2 regions of the Paraburkholderia bengalensis genome follow, and region 1 is predicted to be linked to the other one. Evidence: riboswitches for the same ligand, from Rfam matches in the RefSeq annotation. Region 1 holds a riboswitch; the other holds the start of a gene.
What was found. A riboswitch is a leader RNA that binds a small molecule or an ion and turns the genes downstream of it on or off. The one in region 1 is predicted to bind ZMP and ZTP.

Region 1 (10,352 bases):
CCATCGGCATCGCGATGTTCCCCGAGCACGGTGACAGCCTCGAAGCGCTGATCCGCAGCGCCGACACGGCGATGTACGTCGCGAAGGACGATGGCAAGCGCACCTATCGCGTGTTCTCGCCCGAAATGAACCGCAAGGTCGCCGAATACATGTGGCTCGACACGAACCTGCGGCGCGGGCTCGAAGAGGGCCAGCTGACACTGCACTATCAGCCCAAGATCTCGCTCGCGACGGGCACCGTCTACGGCGTCGAGGCGCTGGTGCGCTGGAACTCGCCGGAGCGCGGTCAGATCATGCCCGCCGCGTTCATCCGCTATGCGGAGGAATCGGGGCTCATTGGGCCGCTCGGCCGCTGGGTCATGCAGACGGCGGCCGAACAGGCCGCGCAATGGAGGGCGCGCGGACTGTCGCTGCGCGTCGCGATCAACGTATCGGCGCGGCAGCTGGTGGATACGGCGATCGTGTCGCATTTCAGCGAGGCGCTGGAGCGCGCGCAACTCGACCCTTGCCTGCTCGACGTCGAACTGACGGAAAGCTGCCTGATCGAAGACGAAGCGGCCGCCATCGACGTCATCACGCAATTCCGCGAGCTTGGCGCGCAGGTTCATCTGGACGATTTCGGCACGGGTTATTCGTCGCTGTCGCAGCTCGGGCGCATTCCGCTCGACGTGATCAAGCTGGACCGCAGCTTCGTGAGCTCCATCAACGCGGACCGAAAAGCTCAGGCGCTGGTGCGCTCGATGGTGGCCGTCGCGCAGGCGCTGCAGCTGAAGGTGGTCGCGGAAGGGATCGAGACGGAACAGGAAGAACTGTTCATGAAGGGATTGGGCGTCGAGTACGTCCAGGGGTTTCTTTACGGCAAGCCGATGCCCGCCGCCGATTTCGAGCGCTGGCTGCATGACAGGCAGAAGATCCGGCTGATCGCCTGACCCCCCCCGAAAAGTTCGCTCGACCGTAAGGATCTCCTGCCTGGCGGCTGCCCGTGCCGCGCGGATTTGACGTCGGTTACTTCGGCTACCTGGTGTTGCATGCTGCGTGTTGCCTGTTCACTGCCTGCTCACTGCATTAAAGATTGCGTCGATCAGGTTGGTCATGGGTTGACGGGTGCAAACGGAGCGCGTGTGCTGCCATGCGCGGAGGCGTTCTGCCAGCCTGTCTACGGCCAGACCTTGCTTACGCAACATTCATCGCAGCGGGACGCAGGTTGTTCGCGCGGCGGTTCTGCAGCATCACGAGCCGTTCCATGAACGCGAGGTCTTTCTCCTCGATCGTGAACGCGGCCTGCACCCAGTCTTCCGTAATCTCCATCAGTTCGGCGCGCGACAATTGCAGCACCCGCTGGCGCGCGCGCACCATCGCGCGGATGCCGTTGAGCTTGGGACGCAGCGTGTCGATGAAGGTACGCGTTGCGATGTACGCCTCGCCTGGCTCGAACAACTGGTCGACGAGACCACGGCTTTCGTACCACTCGGCCGTGTGCGACTCGCCGCCGCCGATCAACTCTTCCGCGAGACGCATGCCCGCCTTGCGCGCCACCAGCGAGTAGCCGCCCATGCCGGGGAACAGGTTGAACGCGATCTCCGGAAAACCCATCCGCGCGTCTGTCTGCGCGAGCACGAAATGATGCGCGAGCGCCGCTTCGAAACCGCCGCCGAGCGCCGTGCCCTCCACCATCGCAATCGAAATCGCGCCCGTATCGAATCCCCGCGCCGCCGCATGCACACAATCGACGCAGGCGCGCGCGTACGCCATCAGCTCCTGGCGGCGGCCCCCGCGAATCGCGTCGGCGAAGAAATTCAGGTCGCCGCCGACGTTGAACATGGTCGGAATGATGGAGCCCGTCACCCAGAAATCGATGCGCACGCCGGAATCGCGCGCGGCCCGCGCGAGTTCGAGAATGTCATGCACCAGTTCGAGGTTGAAACACGGACGCGGTTGTGCGCGCAACATCATCCACATAATGTTGCGCTCTTCTTCGTAATAAGCGGAGATTTGCGACAGTTTGCCAGCTTCGAGGAACGGACGGCAGGCGTGATGGTTTTGCAGATTCATTTTGAACGGTCCTTTTAGAGTTGAACAACGGGTGAAGCATTGCGAGCCTAAAACAGACCAGAATCCGCAGGGGCGGGCAAACGAACAGAACCATGCAGTTCGTCATAAGTAATCGGACGCCCACTGGGCGGGCCTCTTGACCAGAGCCATTCTCGCAAACGATTGCGTTCTGGAATAAATGTTCAAACGCACGTTCGCGACCGCTCTCGAATGGAGCGTAAAGCGGCAATTAGAATATTTCTTTTAATTCGAAGGAATGGGATGACCACCCTTTCATGCAATCGAAAGATATTCGGATTGCATTTTTTGTGAATTCAGGGTGTTAAGTGGCGAAAATCGGCATGGCCGTTTTTTGAACGGCGCGCCAGCGTTTGAAGCGGCTCGATTGACGCGTGTTCCGACCGTCCGACGCGCACATGTCGATGCGCATGCAACGGCTTGCCCGTTGCATTGTGTGGCGACGGCAAGCCGTCGCTGGCCGCAGAGGTTGCCGGAAGGACGTGTTATTTCAGGCGCGCGGCCCAGCTGTCCGTTCGCTCCAGCGACAGACCCGCCGCGAGTGCCGCTTCGCGGATCTGGCGCCACGTTTCGGGATCGACGGGAACGCCGTTCGCCTCGCGCTGGGCGCGCGTCGCGCGTTCCGGTTCGCCCGGCGCGTAGATGCGTTCGGCGCCCGCCGCGAGCGGCGACGCTTTGACCCATTCGACGAACGCGTCGGCCTCGGCTTGCGCATCGGGCGCGTCGAAGGCGGCGGGATCGATGATTACCGACAACATGCAGTTGACGATCGCGCTGGTTTTTTGCAGCGTGTCCTCGTGCGTCGTATAGCCGCCCGAGAGCGCGCCGCCGAAAATCTCGCACATCGCCGCGAGCCCGAAACCCTTGTGGCCGCCCGCCTGTCCGCCCACTGGCATCAGCGCGCCGAACGGCGGCTCCATCATCACCTTGGGATCGACGGTCGGCTTGCCTTCGTGATCGATCAGCGCACCGGGCGGCACCGGCTTGCCCTGGTTGTATGCGACGCGTGTCTTGCCATAGGCGACGGCGCTCGTCGCGAAGTCGAGCACGAGCGGCGCCTTGCCTTCGCGCGGGAACGCCGCGCAAAACGGATTGGTGCCGATGCGGCGGTCCGCTCCGCCGAACGGCGCAACGAGGGGATCACCCGCCACGTTGACGAAGTGAAACGACACGAAGCCCGCCTTCGCGCACTGTTCTGCCCAATGGCCGATGCGGCCGATGTGATGCGCATTGCGCAGCGCGACGGCGCACACGCCGAGTTTTCTCGCGCGCTCGATGCCCTGTTCCATCGCCTCGTAGGCGACGACCTGCCCGAAGCCCTTGCCGCCGTCGAGCGTCAGCACGGCGCCGACATCCTTCACGACGCTCGCGTGCGCATTGAGCTTCAGTTCGTGTTCGCGCAACGATGCGACATAACGCGGGATCATGCCGACACCATGCGAGTCATGCCCCGTGAGACTCGCCGTCACAAGGTGATCGGCGACGAGCTGGGCTTCGCGCGGCGAACTGCCCGCCTGCTCCCATATGGCGCGGACATATTCGTGCAGTTGATCGGCGGGGATGCGGGGAACGGATTTCGGGGCAGCGGGCGTGTCGTTCATTCGATGCGTGGCTCGTCAAGGAAGAAGCGTGAAGCGCGGGACCGTCCTGGCGACGCTCCCGCGCGATGGACTCAGGCGCGGCACGGGCACGCAGGCATCAAGGCGCCGCGGCGATCACCTGCGCGACGGATGCCGTCAGCTTCTTGCCGTACGGCACATGCAGGAACTCGTTCGGTCCGTGCGCGTTCGACTTGGGTCCAAGCACGCCGCAGACCATGAACTGCGAAGTCGGGAAGCCCGCTTTCAGCACGTTCATCAACGGGATCGTGCCGCCCTGCCCGATGAACGCGACGTCCGCGCCGAAGTGCTGGCGCGACGCGTCGTTCAGCGCGCTGCCGAGCCACGGCGCCAGTTCCGGCGCGTTCCAGCCCGTCGCGGCGCCCTCATCCGGCTTGAACGTGACCTTCGCGTTGTACGGCGGATCGAATTCGAGCAGCGACTTCAGTTGCTGCACGGCCGTTTCCGCATCGACAAGCGGCGGCAGGCGCAGCGACAGCTTGAACGCGGTGCGCGGACGCAGCACGTTGCCCGCGTCGGCGAGCGACGGCAAGCCCGCCGCGCCCGTCACCGACAGCGACGGACGCCACGTCGAATTGAGCAGCGCTTCCTGCGGATCGGTGGTGGTCGGCAGCACGGGGCCGCCGTCCTGGCCGCAAGCCCACGGCAGCTTCTTCCACACGTCGTCACCGAGAATCTTCGCGGTCGCTTCCGCTTCATCCAGACGATCGAGCGGGATCGGGCAATGGAAGCCCTTCGGCAGCAGCGTGCCGTCGGCGGCGTCTTCGAGACGCGCGAACAGTTGCCGCATGATGCGGAAGCTCGACGGCGCAATGCCGCCGTAGCCGCCCGAGTGGATACCTTCATCGAGCACCTGCACTTCGAGGTCGCCCGAGACGAGCCCGCGCAGCGACGTGGTCAGCCACAACTGATCGTAATTGCCCGCGCCCGAATCCAGACACACGACGAGTCCGACCTTGCCGAGACGATCGCGCAATGCGTCGACGTACGGCAGCAGATCGTAGCTGCCCGACTCTTCGCAGGTTTCAATCAGACCGACGCAGCGCGGCCGTTCGATGCCTTGCGCGTCGAGCGCCGCGAGCGCCGTGACGCTTGCGTAGATCGCGTAGCCGTCATCGGCGCCGCCGCGGCCGTAGAGCTTGCCGTCTTCGAGCTTGGGCGTCCACGGACCGAGGTCGTTGCGCCAGCCGTCGAACTCCGGCTGCTTGTCGAGATGGCCGTACAGCACGATGGTTTCCGTGCTGCCCGAGCGCGTGGCGGGCGACTCGAAGAAGATCACGGGCGTGCGGCCCGGCAAGCGGACGATTTCGAGCTTCAGGCCGCGCACGGGCTGCTGCTCGGCCCACTTCGCAGCTTCCGTGATCACGCGCTCGATGTAGCCATGCTTTTCCCAATCGGCGTCGAACGCCGGGCTCTTCGCGGGCACGGCGATGTAGTCGGTCAATGCCGGCACGATCTCATCGTTCCACTTGCGATCGACGAATTCGCGCAGTGTGTCGTGATTCAGCTGGTTAGCGTGCTGGGTATCGTCGGAGATCATGATGGCCCTATCCGGTGCAGTCGAAACGCACATGATAGACCCTATGGGCGGCGTTGCCGAATTCATCCGGGGCGCATTGGGCATGGCGAGACGGCGCCTACGCCTCGCTTGTAATCGGCCTTCGACGGCGCAAGCGCGAGGCGACTGATCGCGCGACAATGAAAGGATTATCAACCGCGCCTTGCGGAGGCTCCCGATGAACAGCGACATGATGGTTCAAGGCGTCGCGGCCGTCGCCGCGCTGGCGCTGTACTTTCTTCCGTCCATCATCGCCGACCGGCGCAAGCGCCATGACGTGCTGACCATCGCGCTGTTCAACGCGTGCATGGGGTGGACGGTATTCGGCTGGCTGGTCGCGCTGTACTGGGCGTTTCAGCCGAATCCCCCCGTGAACCTGGAAGGCGAAGTGGTCCGTTCGCGGCGCGTCATCAGCATGCGTTCGTTCACGACGATGCTCAGCGAACGCGTGAACCTGCGCGCATCGCGCGAGCGTCCGCCGAAATGACGCCTAAGGGCCGCACCCCACGCGCAAGCATGCCGCCCCTCTACCAGCAAGCCGCCCATCCGCCAGCAAGGATTTCCGCCGATGCAGATCACCCCGTTCCAGATTTCCATTCCCGACGCCGAACTCGCCGCGCTCAGGACACGTCTTGCGCACACGCGCTGGCCCGATCCGTTCGATAGCGAGCCGTGGTCGCTCGGCATCGAATTGAACTATCTGCGCGATCTCGTCGACTATTGGGTGCATACGTTCGACTGGCGCGCCGTGGAAGCGCGCCTGAACCAGCAGCCGCAGTTCGTCGCGCGCGCGGGCGGACTTGCGGTGCATTTCGTGCATCGGCGCGGCCTCGGTCCCAGGCCGTATCCGCTCGTGATCACGCATGGCTGGCCCGGTTCGTTCATCGAGTTCGTCGACCTGCTGCCGCATCTGTGCGATCCCGCGTCCGTCGGCGCAGACCCGGCCGACGCGTTCGATGTCGTCGTGCCGTCGATGCCCGGCTACGGCTTTTCCGAACGGCCCGCCAAGCCGGGCATGTCGGTCTTCGCGATCGCGGACCTGTGGGTCGAGTTGATGCGCGGCCTCGGCTATGAGCGGTTCGGCGCGCAAGGCGGCGATCTCGGCGCGGCCGTCTCGATCGCGCTGGCCGCGAACCACGCCCAGCATGTCGAAGGCATTCACCTCAACTTTCTGCCGAGTTCGTACGCGCCGTGCATCGCGCCGGATGATCCGCCCATCACGCAGGAGGAGCAGGATTTCCTCGCGTCCAAAGCGGCATTCGCCGATGCCGAGGGCGCCTACGCGCACCTGCACGCGACGAAACCGCAGACGGCGGCCGTCGGCCTGAACGATTCGCCTGCGGGCCTCGCGGCGTGGATCGTCGAGAAATTCCGCGCGTGGAGCGATTGCGACGGCGATGTCGGGCGCGTGTTCACGAAAGACCAGTTGCTGACCGATCTCTCGTTGTACTGGCACACGCAGACGATCGGCTCGTCGATGCGGCTCTACGCGGAAACGCGCGCGCGGCCGTTGCGCTTCGAGCCGGGGCAGCGTGTTGCGCCGCCGCTCGGCTTCGCGCGGTTTCCGAAGGAGATCAGTCAGCCGCCGCGCTCGTGGATCGAGCGCGTTTTCAACCTCACGCAATTCGCCGACATGCCGCGCGGCGGCCACTTCGCCGCGATGGAGCAGCCCGCGCTGCTCGCCGAAGAAATCCGCCGCTTCTTCCGCCCGCTGCGGCGTTAAAGCGCGGCGGGGCACGCATCGCGAGGCGACGGCGCTCAAGTGTATCGACGGCGGCTGCGCCAGGTGTCTCTGGCCCGCGCGCCGATCGCGCGCAACAATACGACGGTTCGCGCGACTGGCGCTCAATCGAGGTGGGTCACCACCGGGAAACGCGAACCGCGACGCACGTCGCGCTCCGCCGCGCGCCTGGGCCTTGCCTCGATCCCCTGATCGCCCTCCCTTCTCCGGAGCTCACGCAATGCCTCACACCAGCCATCTGCTTGCATTCGCCCTCGTCGCGCTCGGCATGGCGCTCACGCCGGGGCCGAACATGATCTACCTGATCTCCCGCTCGATCTGCCAGGGCCGCACGGCCGGTCTGATCTCGCTTGGCGGCGTCGCGCTCGGCTTCGTGTTCTATATGTTCTGCGCCGCGTTCGGCATCACGGCGCTGCTGCTGGCCGTGCCGTTCGCATACGACGCGCTGCGCTTTGGCGGCGCGCTCTATCTGCTGTTTCTCGCGTGGCAAGCCGTGAAGCCGGGTGGACGCTCGCCGTTCCAGGTCCGAGATCTGCCCGTGGACAGTCCGCGCAAGCTGTTCGCGATGGGTTTCGTCACGAACCTGCTGAATCCGAAAATCGCCGTGCTGTATCTGTCGCTGCTGCCGCAATTCATCGACCCGCAACAGGGCAGCGTGCTCGGGCAGTCGCTGATATTCGGCGCAGTTCAGATCGTGCTGAGCATTTCCATCAATACGATCGTCGCGATGACGGCGGGATCGATTGCCGTGTTTCTCGCGCGAAAGCCGACGTGGCTCGTTGTTCAGCGCTGGATGATGGGTACGGTGCTCGCCGGTCTCGCCGTGCGCATGGCCACGCAAGCGCGGCGATAATGAATACGGGACGCCGTTAACATTACGACGCCGGACATCATGCCCGGCGCCCGCGAAGATGACGTTGAACGTACAGGAAGGATGCGCCCGCGCGCGGTGCGCCGCGTTGCACGCCGTTCAAGGCGCCACGACGCGGACGAACTTGCGCAACTGCACCGAGCCGGCGGGAATGGAGCGCGGCTGGCGCCATACTTCGTCGGGCGCGAAGGTTTCCTGACGCAGTTCGCCGTGGTCGTCGAACCATTGGCAAATAAGCCATTCGCCCGTTTTCTGGGCGACCGGCCCCACATACGTCACAGTCATACGCGAGCCGCCCGCCTTGAGCGTCACCACGTCCCCAATGTTGATTTGCGCTGTTTGCGCCGTATCAAATGCGTCGAGAGTAGCAGTCAGCATGGTTGTCCCCGTTATAAGCATTAGACTGGCTGAAGATTCACTGCCATAACGCACCGCGGTCCAGCAGATTAATAAGAGTGGCGCCAGATTAACAATTGAATATTTCGTCAGCAAGTCATTTTTATTGGAAGCGTTTTCAGAAAAACCGAATATAAACGGCGCAATATCGCGAACGCTCGTGCGTTTTTGTTTAGTGCGCCGATCACCCTCTGGCAACGGCGGCATGTTGTCGCGCAGCACTTCGACGCAGGTCGTTTAGGCCGGTCGATGCACGTTAACGTAAATATGCCCGGTCGTTCGCTGTCATGATGTTGACATCCATATGTCGGACGCCACTCAAATAAGCCCCAGCGTGATAATCGGCGCCATCTGTGAATAAGCGCATCACTGCTGAACGCCGGAAACCGTTGCATTGCGCAATACTCGCCGCGTGAAAAGTATGACAATCGATCGCGAAAAAGTTTTTGCTTTGCGTTTTTGCCCAATCGAAAAACAAAAATGCAGCGGCTCGGGATTTTCCCTTAGCCGCTGCATTTGCGCTGCGTCATTCCGGTTATTTGACCGCTATCAATATCAGCCTGATTCGCGTCACGCTGTCTTGACGGCGCGCCGATGCGCAACCTGCTGATGCCGCACCAGCGTCACGCTGAGCGCAATACAGATCAGCATCAGCACCGCATTGATCGCGAGGCTGCGCTGGAATGCGTACGCATAGCCCGCCGCCGAAGCGGGCGCCGACAAGGCGCCGAAGAACGCGCCGCTGATGGCAGCCGTCCCGAATGCCGAGCCGATCTGCAGCGTCGAGGTGACGACACCCGACGCGAGCCCTGCTTTCGCCGGCGCGACTTCGCCGAGCACGATGCGCATGATCGACGGCAACACGAGTCCTTGCCCGACGCCCGCGATCACGAGCCCGAGGTAGAACAGCGTGCCGAGTGGCGCGTGCGTCGCGGCCCAGCCGGTCGCGCCGAAGCCAACGGTCAGCATCGAGAATCCGGGCGTCAGCACATGAGCGCCGATGCGCCGCACGACGGCGGGCGACGTCAGCGGCCCGGCGACGAAGCCGAGCGCGAACGGCATGATCGCGATGCCGGACTGCAACGGCGTCCAGTGCAAGCCCGTCTGCAGATAAATGCCGTACGTGAGGAAAAACGCGCTGTTGCAATAGAACAGGAACGCGAGCACGAGCCCCGTCGAAAACGCGGGATTGCGGAACAGTTGCAGATCGACGAGGGGACTGCCGCCGGCGCGTTCGACCCCGCGCTCGACGGCGACGAACGCGGCGAACGCAGGAACGGCGAGCGCGAACATCGCGAAGGTCCACCACGGCCAACCGGCCTCGCGGCCGTGCGTCATCGGGTAGATCAGCAGGATCAGCACCAGCGACAGCAGCGCGACGCCCCTCAGATCGACGCCCTCGTGCTTTTCCGGCTGATTCTCGGGCACGAATTTCCATGCGCCGACGAACGCGAGCAAGCCAACGGGAATGTTGATCAGGAAAATGGCGCGCCCAGTCGAGGCCGAACGGCTGATAGGTGATCAGCGCGCCGCCGCCCAACTGTCCGACGATCGACGCAAGCCCGAACACAAAACCGTAAAAGCCCATCACGCGCGTCTGCTGATGCAGCGGCACGACGGCGCGCACGGTCGCGAGCACTTGCGGCGCCATCACGGACGCAGCCATGCCCTGCACGATCCGCGCGATCACGAGCACGTGCCCGTTGGGCGCGAAGCCGCACAGCGCCGACGCGACGACAAAGCCGGCCATTCCCGTCATGAACATGCGCCGCCGGCCGAACAGGTCGCCTAGCCGCCCGCCCGTGATCAACAGCACCGCATACGCCGACGCGTACGCCGAGACGATGAGCTGCAACTGCGCGTCGGTGGCGTTCAAGCCGGTGTGAATGGCGGGCAACGCGAGATTGACGATGAAATAGTCGAGCGGCGCGAGAAACGCACCGATGAACAGCACGGTCAACGCCAGCCCTTGCCGCTCGGTGCGCTGGCCGCGCGGCGCGTCAGCCGCCGCGTCCCGTGCGTTAGGGCGGGAGCCCGACGGTGCCCTCACGTCCGACGCTTTCATGCATCTATCATTCATGACTAATCGCGTTGGCG
Region 2 (10,352 bases), on a different contig from region 1:
CACGGCTGTCCCGCAGCCAGACAATGGCGCGCGGAATCGACGCGGCACACCGTCACGCGCGCGCCGCGCCGCATGGCCTCACCGCGCGCGTAACTCAGGGTGGATAGCAACGCGCGGGCGCGCGCGTCGACCTGATCGCGCACGTGCCACGCAATGAATGAAGGCACAGTCAACGTCGCGACGACGGCGAGCAGCGCAACGACGACGAACGATTCGAACAGCGTGAACCCGCGACAGATGCACCGCACATGAGCATTCCGTTTCATCTGCATTCCTCTATTTCCATCAAGAACGCATCGAATGTAACGGCCCGCGAGCACAGCCACAATTAGCCGGATGGCCAGGTGTCGGACGCGCGAATCCCTGCACGACAATGTCCGTGCATCAAACGAATTCGCGGTTGGACTTCAGGGAGAGAAAAATGCGGATACGCGAGAAATCAGCGCTTGCGCGGAGGCTTGGCGGGCGCGGCTGGGGCGTTCATCCGGCGGAACTCTTCAATGACGTCCTCGAACTCGGAGACGTCTTCGAAACGCCGGTAGACGGACGCGAAGCGCACATACGCGATCGTATCGAGCGCGCGCAGCTCGTTCATCACGAGCTCGCCCAGGCGCTCGCTGCGCACCTCACGTTCGCCGCTGCCAAGCAGCTGATATTCGATACGCGACGCGGCGGCGTCCACCGCGTCGGCTGCAACCGGGCGCTTGCGCAGCGCCAGTTGCATGCTCGCGACGATCTTGCGGCGATCGAATTCCGTGCGGCTGCCATCCTTCTTCACCACCGAGGGCAACGCCAGCTCGACCCGCTCGTACGTCGTGAAACGCTTGTCGCAGGCGGGGCAGCGGCGGCGGCGCCGGATCGCGGCGCCATCTTCGGACACCCGCGAGTCCACGACCTGCGTATCGTCGTGCCGGCAGAAGGGGCAGCGCATGGCGGCTTAGCGGTAGACCGGGAAACGCTGGGTCAGCTCCGCGACCTGCGCACGCACGCGCTCGATCGTTGCCGTGTCTTCCGGGTTGTCGAGCACGTCGGCGATCAGGTTGCCCACCTGCTCGGCTTCCTTCGTGCCGAAGCCGCGCGTCGTCATTGCCGGCGAGCCGAGGCGGATACCGCTCGTCACGAACGGCTTTTCCGGGTCGTTCGGAATCGCGTTCTTGTTCACGGTGATGTGCGCCGCGCCCAGTGCCGCTTCCGCTGCCTTGCCGGTGATCTTCTTCGCGCGCAGATCGACCAGCATCACATGGCTTTCCGTACGGCCCGACACGATGCGCAGACCGCGTTTGACGAGCGTCTCGGCCAGCACGCGAGCGTTGTCGACCACTTTTTGCTGATATTCCTTGAATTCCGGCGACAGCGCTTCCTTGAACGCGACGGCCTTGGCCGCGATCACGTGCATCAGCGGGCCGCCCTGGATGCCCGGGAAGATCGCCGAGTTGATCGGCTTTTCGTACTCGGCCTTCATCAGGATCACGCCGCCGCGCGGGCCGCGCAGGCTCTTGTGCGTGGTGGTGGTGACGAAGTCGGCGAACGGCACCGGGTTCGGGTAGACGCCCGCTGCGATCAGGCCGGCGTAGTGCGCCATGTCGACCATCAGATACGCGCCCACCGACTTCGCGATCTTCGACAGACGCTCGAAGTCGATACGCAGCGCGAACGCCGATGCGCCCGCGACGATGATCTTCGGCTTGTGCTCCTGGGCGAGCTTCTCGGCGGCATCGTAGTCGATGTCTTCGGCTTCGTTCAGGCCGTAGCTGACCACGTTGAACCACTTGCCCGACATGTTGACGGGCGAGCCGTGCGTCAGGTGGCCGCCGTGCGCGAGGCTCATGCCCATGATGGTGTCGCCCGGCTTGAGCATGGCGAAGAACACGCCCTGGTTCGCCTGCGAGCCCGAATTCGGTTGAACGTTCGCGGCTTCGGCGCCGAACAGCTCCTTCACGCGGTCGATTGCCAGCTGCTCGACGACGTCGACGTATTCGCAACCGCCGTAGTAGCGCTTGCCCGGGTAGCCTTCGGCGTACTTGTTGGTGAGCTGCGAGCCCTGCGCGGCCATCACGGCGGGACTCGTGTAGTTTTCCGACGCGATCAGTTCGATGTGCTCTTCCTGACGGTGGTTTTCGTCCTGGATGGCCTTCCAGACTTCCGGGTCGATGTTGGCGATGGTGCTTTGGGCTCTGTCAAACATGCTGGTTCCGTTAAGTGTGTTCAGGTTGACCGGATCATGCGCGGGTCGTGTGCTGAGGGCGTAGCAGGTACGCTGCACGGCTGGCCACTGCCGATGATGGGAGCCTTGACGCGGCGTATGAAGGAGGTGCCGCACACGCGAGGCAGGACAACCACCGGCAGCGCAAACGACGGCGCGCTCGATACATGGCTGCCCAGGCGAACGGCAAAACGGCACCCTGCGCTTCACGGTGGGGCACTCCACCTTGAACCCGTCAGGCTTGACAGCGTGGGGTTCTATCGCCAGTCACGCAGGGGTGAGCGCGTTAGTTTATTGGAACCGGGTGGAATAGGCAACCGGCCCGACGGACGTGGCTCGCGCGCCGCCAGGAGTCCCATTTTGCCCCGGGTAGGACTGCCCGGCACGCCCTCCGGGGACGCCTTCCGGCGACGGGGTCATTCTTGCCGCCTCGCCCCATTGGAAGTAGGCTTGTGGCCTTTCTTCACCGACCAGGAAACAGCAATGATCGTGTTCGTCACCGGGGCGTCCGCAGGGTTCGGCGCCGCCATCGCCCGGGCTTTCGTCAAAGGGGGCCATCGCGTGGTCGCGACCGCGCGCCGCAAGGACCGCCTGCAGGCGCTCGCCGACGAACTCGGCGACAATCTGCTGCCGTTCGAGCTCGACGTGCGCGACCGCGCCGCCGTTCAAGCCGCTCCCTCCGCCCTGCCCACCGACTTCGCCGCCGTCGACGTGCTGGTCAACAACGCCGGTCTCGCGCTCGGCCTGGAGCCCGCCCAGCGCGCCGAACTCGACGACTGGACGACGATGATCGATACCAACTGCACCGGCCTCGTGCAGGTCACGCGCGCGTTCCTGCCGGGCATGATCGAGCGCAATCGCGGGCACGTGCTCAATCTGGGCTCGGTGGCAGGCACCTGGCCCTATCCCGGCGGCAATGTGTACGGCGCAACCAAGGCGTTCGTGCGCCAGTTCAGCCTGAACCTGCGCGCGGACCTGCACGGCACGCCCATCCGCGTGACGGACATCGAGCCGGGCCTGTGCGGCGGCACGGAATTTTCGAACGTACGTTTTCGCGGCGACGACGCGAAGGCGGCGACCGTCTATCAGAACGTGCAGCCGCTCACGGCGGAAGACATCGCCGATTCGATCTACTGGATCGCGACGCGCCCCGCGCACGTCAACATCAATACGATCGAACTAATGCCCGTCGCACAGTCGTTCGCCGGATTGAACATTCACCGCGGCTAAGCGGGGAATGGAAGCGCCGGGCGCGCACCGGGCAGCACGGATGCGTGAGCGCCGCGCGTACGAACACGCGTACGAACGCGAGGCAGGCAGGTGCAGGCAAGGCGCAGGCCCCGCGCCAGGCACGTCGCGATACAAGAGTGCCCAAAAATGCAGCGCTCTTTTGCGTTCCGGTAAAATGCGCGCCTATGAATATGTCTGACAGTCAGTCCGGCGCGCGAACCGCCTTTATCTGGCCGGTTCGCGTGTATTACGAAGATACCGACGCCGGCGGCATCGTGTTCTACGCGAACTACCTGAAGTTTTTCGAGCGCGCGCGCACCGAATGGCTGCGCGCGTGCGGTGTCGACCAGCGCAGGCTGGCGGAAGAAACGGGCACGCTGTTCGTCGTGCGCAGCACTGCGCTCGACTATCACGCGCCCGCCCGGCTCGACGACCTGCTGCGCATCGTCAGCCGGATCGAACGGCTGGGCCGCGCATCGGTGGATTTCGCCCAGGAGGCGTGGCGCGGCGACACGCTGCTGGCAACGGGCTCGATCCGCGTCGGCTGTGTCGATTCGCAATCGATGAAGCCGGCAGCCATTCCTCCTCCGGTTCACGCGGCATTGCAGCGCGAACCGGACTCAAACGGCGCCAGCGTGTCAACGGCGGTTATTTGAGCGTCGTTGTTACCTGGACAGTGAACTCGTAACGGTCACAACAAGACCAAGCATGGTTCGGCGAAGGGCCAGCCGAAGCTTCCGGTTTGCCGGCAAAAAGCCGACCGAACGCTTCGACCCACCTTACAGCCGGACGCCCCATTCGGGACGTTACAGCGAACCTCTATGAACACTACACAAGATCTGTCGATCATTTCCCTCGTTCTCAATGCGAGCCTGCTGGCGCAGGCGGTGATGGCGCTGCTGTTGCTGCTGTCGCTGATGTCGTGGACTTTCATCTTCCGCAAGTGGTTTGCGATCCGCCGCGCGCGGGCGCAGACTGAGCGCTTCGAACGCGATTTCTGGTCGGGCGGCGACCTGCAGGCGCTGTATCAGAGCGCCGCGAACAACCGTCACACCATCGGCGCACTCGAGCGCATTTTCGAGTCGGGCATGCGCGAGTTTCTGAAGGGCAAGGAAAAGCGGATCAACGACCCGGGCGCGATCCTCGACGGCGCCCGCCGCGCGATGCGCGCCGCGTTCCAGCGCGAAATGGACGTGCTCGAAGCGAATCTCGCGTTCCTCGCCTCCGTCGGCTCGGTCAGCCCGTATATCGGTCTGTTCGGCACGGTGTGGGGGATCATGAACGCGTTCCGCGGCCTCGCTAACGTCCAGCAGGCCACGCTCGCCAACGTCGCGCCCGGTATCGCCGAAGCGCTGACGGCCACGGCAATCGGCCTGTTCGCCGCCATTCCCGCCGTTGTCGCCTATAACCGATACGCGCACGATATCGATCGTCTCGCGATCCGCTTCGAAACCTTCATCGAAGAGTTCTCGAACATCCTGCAGCGTCAGGCCCATTAAGGAGTTCACGATGGCCGGTTCAGTTCGTTCCAGCATGCGCGGCAGCCGCTCGCGCCGCGCGATGGCCGACATCAACGTCGTGCCTTACATCGACGTAATGCTCGTGCTGCTCGTGATCTTCATGGTGACGGCGCCGCTCGTCGCGCCGTCGATCGTGAACCTGCCGACGGTTGGCGGCGCCGCGCCGCAGCAGCAGACGCCGCCCGTCGTCGTCAACATCAAGGCCGACGGCAATATGAGCGTCAAATATAAGGACGACGCAGGCACGACGCAACAGGAAACGATGACGCAAGCCGACTTACGCAGCTTCGTCACCGACCGTCAGGCTGCGCATCCCGACCAGCCCGTCGTGATCGCCGCCGACAAGACGGTCAAGTACGAAGTCGTCATGAACGTGATGTCCGACCTGAAGGCTCGCGGCGTCAAGCGCGTTGGATTGCTCGTCAAATCGCAATGACCCGCCGACCGAAAAACGCCTATCCGCTTCGGCCGCCGCGCGAGCGCGGCACGTGGCGCGCGTTCGCGCTCGCCGCGCTGATGCACGTGCTGCTCGGCTTCTTCCTGTATCACGGCATCCACTGGCAGAACAGCACGCCCGCGGGCGCGGAAGCCGAACTGTGGACTGAAGTGCCCGACGTGCCGACGCCCCGCCCGGTTCCGCCGCCGCCCGCGCCCACGCCCGTCAGGCCCGCGCCGCAGGTCAGCGACGAACAGGCTGACATCGCGCTGCAGGAAAGGAAGCGTAAACAGCAGGAAGCCCAGCGCCAGGCTGAACTCGCCGAGCAGCAGCGTCAGCAGAAGCTGCAGGCCCAGCAGGAAGCCGAAGCGAAACGTCAGCAGCAACTCGCCGCCGATCAGGCTGCGGCGGCCGCTGCCGCGAAACTCAAGCAGCAACAGCAGCAGGCGGAAAAGCTCAAGCAGCAGCAACTGGCGCAGCAGAAGCAGGAACAGTTGAAGAAGCAGCAGGAAGAACAACAGAAGCAGCAGGAAGCGAAGCAGAAGGAACAGGAAGCCAAACAGGCGCAAGCCGAAGCGCAGGCCAAGGCCGACGCGGCCAAGGCAGCGAAGGCGAAGGCCCAGGCGCAAGCTCAGGCGGAGGCCGCGAAGAAGCTCGACGCCGAGCGGCGCCAGCGTCTTGCCGCGATGCAAGGCATGGCGGGCGGCGAAGGGTCGACGGGCAATGGTCTCGCAAAGAGCGGCACGGGCAGCGGCGCGGGCGGCAACGCGGCGTCGCCGGGCTATGCCGAGAAGGTGCAGCGCCGCGTGCGACCGAACATCGTCTGGTCGGGGGAAACGGCGGGTCTGCAAACCGTCGTTGCCGTGCGCTGCTCGCCGACGGGAACGCTGTTGAGCGCAACCATCACCCATAGCAGCGGCAACCAGGCCTGGGACGACGCCGCGCTTCGCGCCGTCCAGCGCTCCGACCCTATGCCGCAGGATATCGACGGCAAGACGCCCGGTAGCTTTACGATCACGCTGCGCCCGGCCGCCTGACAGCCGTTCCCGGTCCTCTCTCAGGTTGGGCGCACCGGGAACGATTTCTGCTCTAGCCGGTCTTTCGTAGTCGTGGAATGTTAGAAATTCGTTTTTTGGGGAATTTATACAGAATGAGTTTGATGACCAAGCTAGGCTTGCGAGCGCTTGTGGCTTCGTGCCTGATCGCCGCCGGCGGTGCCGCCCATGCACAACTCAACGTCCTCGTGACGGGCGTCGGGTCCACGCAGTTCCCGATTGCCACGGCAAATTTTGCCAACGAGGCCAATTCTCCCCAGCAGATCAGCACGATCGTCCGCCAGGATTTGCAGCGCAGCGGCAAATTTACCAATATCGACGCCGGCAGCGCGCCCGTTTCGGAAGGTGATTCCGTCGACCTCGGCGCCTGGAAGGCCAAGGGTGCGAATGCATTCGTGGCGGGCAGCGTCACGAAACTGCCGAACGGCCAATACCAGGTGCGCTTCAAGCTGTATGACACGGTCAATCAGCAGAACCTGGGCGGCCTCGAACTCGTGAGCCCGGAAAGCGGTCTGCGCATGAGCGCGCACAAGATCGCCGACTATATTTACGCCAAGCTGATGGGCGGCCGCGGCGTGTTCGCGACGCGTCTGTCGTACGTGATCAAGACGGGCAACCGTTATCAACTGCAGATTTCCGACTCGGACGGCCAGGACGCGCACATTGCCCTCTCCAGCCCCGAGCCGATTATCTCGCCGGCATGGTCGCCCGATGGCACCAAGGTCGCGTACGTCTCGTTCGAAAAGAAGAAGCCGATCGTCTACATTCACGATCTGCCGACGGGCCGCCGCACCATCGTGTCGGACCAGAAGGGCAACAACAGCGCGCCGGCATGGTCGCCCGACGGCCGCACGCTCGCCGTCGCGCTGTCGCGCACGGGCAACACGCAGATTTTCGCCGTCAACGCCGACGGCAGCGGCCTGCGTCGCCTCACGCAAGGCAGCTCGATCGACACCGAGCCGTCGTACTCTCCGGACGGCCAGTGGATCTATTTCACGAGCGACCGCGGCGGCCAGCCGCAGATCTATAAAATGCCAGCCGGCGGCGAGTCCGCGGGCAGCGCGCAGCGCGTGACCTTCACGGGCAACTACAATACGAGTCCGCGCGTGAGCCCGGACGGCAAGCAGCTCGCATATATCTCGCGCACGGGCGGGGGCTTCAAGCTGTATATCCAGGATCTGGGTTCGGGCGTCGCGACGGCGCTCACCGACACCACACATGACGAATCGCCGAGCTTCGCGGCGAATGGTCAGTACATTCTTTACGCCACTCAGGTGAACGGCCGTGGCGTGTTGGCCGCAGTATCGACCGATGGTCGGACGCGGCAGGTCCTGTCCGTTCAGGGGGGCAGCGTGCGCGAGCCTTCCTGGGGCCCGTTTATGCAATAACACACAAGGAGAGTAAAGCATGATGTCCAAAGTTCGTATCGCGTTTGCCGTGGCAATGGTCGGAACGCTGGCTGCATGTCATTCGGGCGTGAAGCTCGACGAAAACGCCAATAAGGGCGGCGCAGGCGCGCAACCGAACCCGAACGATGTGGCCACGGTGAATGTCGATCCGTTGAACGATCCGAACAGCCCGCTTGCCAAGCGCAGCATCTATTTCGATTTCGACAGCTATTCTGTTAAAGACGACTATCAGCCGCTGCTGCAGCAACACGCGCAGTACCTGAAGAGCCATCCGCAGCGTCACGTCCTAATCCAGGGCAACACCGACGAGCGCGGCACGAGCGAATACAACCTGGCACTCGGCCAGAAGCGTGCTGAAGCCGTCCGTCGTTCGCTGTCGCTGCTCGGCGTGCCGGATTCGGAAATGGAAGCTGTGAGCCTCGGCAAGGAAAAGCCGCAGGCGACGGGTCATGACGAAGCGTCGTGGGCGCAGAACCGCCGCGCTGACCTCGTCTATCAACAGTAATAGGTGACAAGCCGTATGACGCACCGTTTTCCCTGGCTGCGCGTTGCCGCAGCCGCCTGCGTCGCGGGCACGGCCATGATGGCCCTGCCCGCTCATGCGGGCATGTTCGACGACGATCAGGCTCGCCAGGCGATCCTCGATCTGCGCACCAAGACTGATAGTCTGTCGAGCCAGCTGTCGGCGGCCCAACGCACGATCCTCGATCAGTCGAATCGTCTCGACCAGCTGAACCAGCAGGTCGCGACGCTGCGTGGACAGAACGAGGATCTCGCCAATCAGGTTGCCACGTTGCAGAAGCAGCAAAAGGACTACTACACGGACCTCGATGGTCGTCTGAAGAAGTTCGAGCCGCAGCAGCAGACGGTCGATGGCGTGGAGGGCACCGTACAGCCGGGTGAAACGGAAGCGTTCAACGCGGCTTCGCAGCAGTTCCGCAACGGCGACTTCAAGAACGCGGCGACGTCGTTCCGCAGCTTCATCTCGAAGTATCCGCAAAGCCCGTATCAGCCGACGGCGCAGTACTGGCTCGGCAACGCGCTGTACGCGCTGCGCGACTACAAGGGCTCGACGTCGGTGTGGCAAGGTGTCGTGCAAAAGTACCCGCAGCATCCGCGCGCGCCGGAGGCGTTGCTCGCTATCGCGAACAATCAGCTCGAACAGGGCCAGAAGGCGGCTGCGAAGAAGACACTCGAGCAGATCGTCGCGCAGTATGGCGGCTCGGATGTCGCGCAGTCGGCGCAAAGCAAGCTGTCGCAGATCAAGTGATGTTGCGGCGTTTGGCTCTCGCCGACGCGCGCAGCATAAGCTAGCTGTATGCAGTAAAACGCGCAGTGTCGACGCTTCAAAAAACCGATACGCGTGCCTCTCGCCGGAAAGCCCCGGAACCGAAAGGTTTCGGGGCTTTTCTTTTTCGCGCCTTCGACCGAAGAACGATCGGACGATTCTTGACAGGTCCGCGCGATGCCGATATACTCTCGCTTCTCTTTTGGGTCGTTAGCTCAGCTGGTAGAGCAGCGGACTTTTAATCCGTTGGTCACTGGTTCGAATCCAGTACGGCCTACCAAGAAAACAAGCAAAAAGCCCGGTCATTGCGACCGGGCTTTTTTGCTTTTGAGCTGCTTCTAGCTCGAGTCATGACTTAACCGGTCAGCCAACAACTAGTCAGTCAGTCGCATCGGGACTTCCAACACCTCACCACCAGACCCCTTCTTGCGCGAAAGAAAACGGTCGGATGCTCAAACGTGTGCTTCTCGTGCGTCACCCGCCCTTGGCCAAGACAGTGCCACACAATGATTCGTCCTACCAACAAAAAAGCCCGCTCCTCAAAGCCGGACTTTCCCGCATCAGAATCCGCGTCCCAACCCGCCGCACCCAACCGCCCTCGCCTACGCGCTAGGTTCAAGCTTCGTATAAGCAGCCGCGTTCATCGACATCGTGCGACGCGGCCGCGGCGCGGGATGCGCGCGCTGCAACTGCGCGTACACCGAAACCATCAACCCTAGCGCGACGCCGAACACCAACCCCGCAAAGCGCTGGCCGAGCGGATTGCCGCCGATCGAAGTCGCGGGCAACGCGGCCACCATCAGGATCGCGCGCCCCATCACAGGTAGATACAACGCATCGGGTGCCGTGGCCCGCCATCGCCGATAGGCCATGCAACATTTGATGAGTGCAAACAGCAGCGCAAGCGGCAACGCCAGACCGAACACAATCCCGCCCGCGAACAGCTGATACACCCAGAAATTGTGTCCGGCAAACCATTCGTGGATCGCGTAGAAATCCTTTTCGCTGATCTGCCCGGTCAGGTCCGGCAAATAGGCCGGCGAGTAACGGTAGTAGTGTCCATAGCCCTTGCCGAACAGCAGCGCATCCGTCGACGACATGATCTGATCATATTGATCCTTCATTTCCGCAAGGCGCGTAATCGTCGTCGGGTCCTTGCCGGACTCGGTGTTCTTCGAAGCGAAAATGCGATTCGTCCAGTGTTCGGCCAC

Region 2: another riboswitch for ZMP and ZTP. It lies ahead of glyA (serine hydroxymethyltransferase); the one in region 1 lies ahead of H3V53_RS21250 (LysE family translocator).

What each region holds. Positions count from the first base shown of each region.
Region 1 is NZ_JACFYJ010000036.1:30,102-40,453, forward strand. Features, by position in the region: gene pdeR (cyclic di-GMP phosphodiesterase) at 1-929, shown strand, start outside; gene H3V53_RS21225 (crotonase/enoyl-CoA hydratase family protein) at 1,174-2,052, opposite strand; gene H3V53_RS21230 (malate/lactate/ureidoglycolate dehydrogenase) at 2,556-3,671, opposite strand; gene H3V53_RS21235 (M20 family metallopeptidase) at 3,769-5,229, opposite strand; gene H3V53_RS21240 (superinfection immunity protein) at 5,426-5,734, shown strand; gene H3V53_RS21245 (epoxide hydrolase family protein) at 5,816-6,970, shown strand; ZMP/ZTP riboswitch at 7,072-7,169, shown strand; gene H3V53_RS21250 (LysE family translocator) at 7,209-7,841, shown strand; gene H3V53_RS21255 (DUF2158 domain-containing protein) at 7,959-8,237, opposite strand; partial or broken gene H3V53_RS21260 (MFS transporter) at 8,826-10,320, opposite strand.
Region 2 is NZ_JACFYJ010000045.1:42,848-53,199, forward strand. Features, by position in the region: gene H3V53_RS24325 (GspH/FimT family protein) at 1-266, opposite strand, end outside; gene nrdR (transcriptional regulator NrdR) at 440-931, opposite strand; gene glyA (serine hydroxymethyltransferase) at 938-2,185, opposite strand; ZMP/ZTP riboswitch at 2,370-2,484, opposite strand; gene ydfG (bifunctional NADP-dependent 3-hydroxy acid dehydrogenase/3-hydroxypropionate dehydrogenase YdfG) at 2,687-3,433, shown strand; gene ybgC (tol-pal system-associated acyl-CoA thioesterase) at 3,619-4,089, shown strand; gene tolQ (protein TolQ) at 4,255-4,932, shown strand; gene tolR (protein TolR) at 4,943-5,389, shown strand; gene tolA (cell envelope integrity protein TolA) at 5,386-6,426, shown strand; gene tolB (Tol-Pal system beta propeller repeat protein TolB) at 6,540-7,832, shown strand; gene pal (peptidoglycan-associated lipoprotein Pal) at 7,852-8,358, shown strand; gene ybgF (tol-pal system protein YbgF) at 8,374-9,123, shown strand; tRNA gene H3V53_RS24380 (tRNA-Lys) at 9,346-9,421, shown strand; gene H3V53_RS24385 (hypothetical protein) at 9,744-10,352, opposite strand, start outside.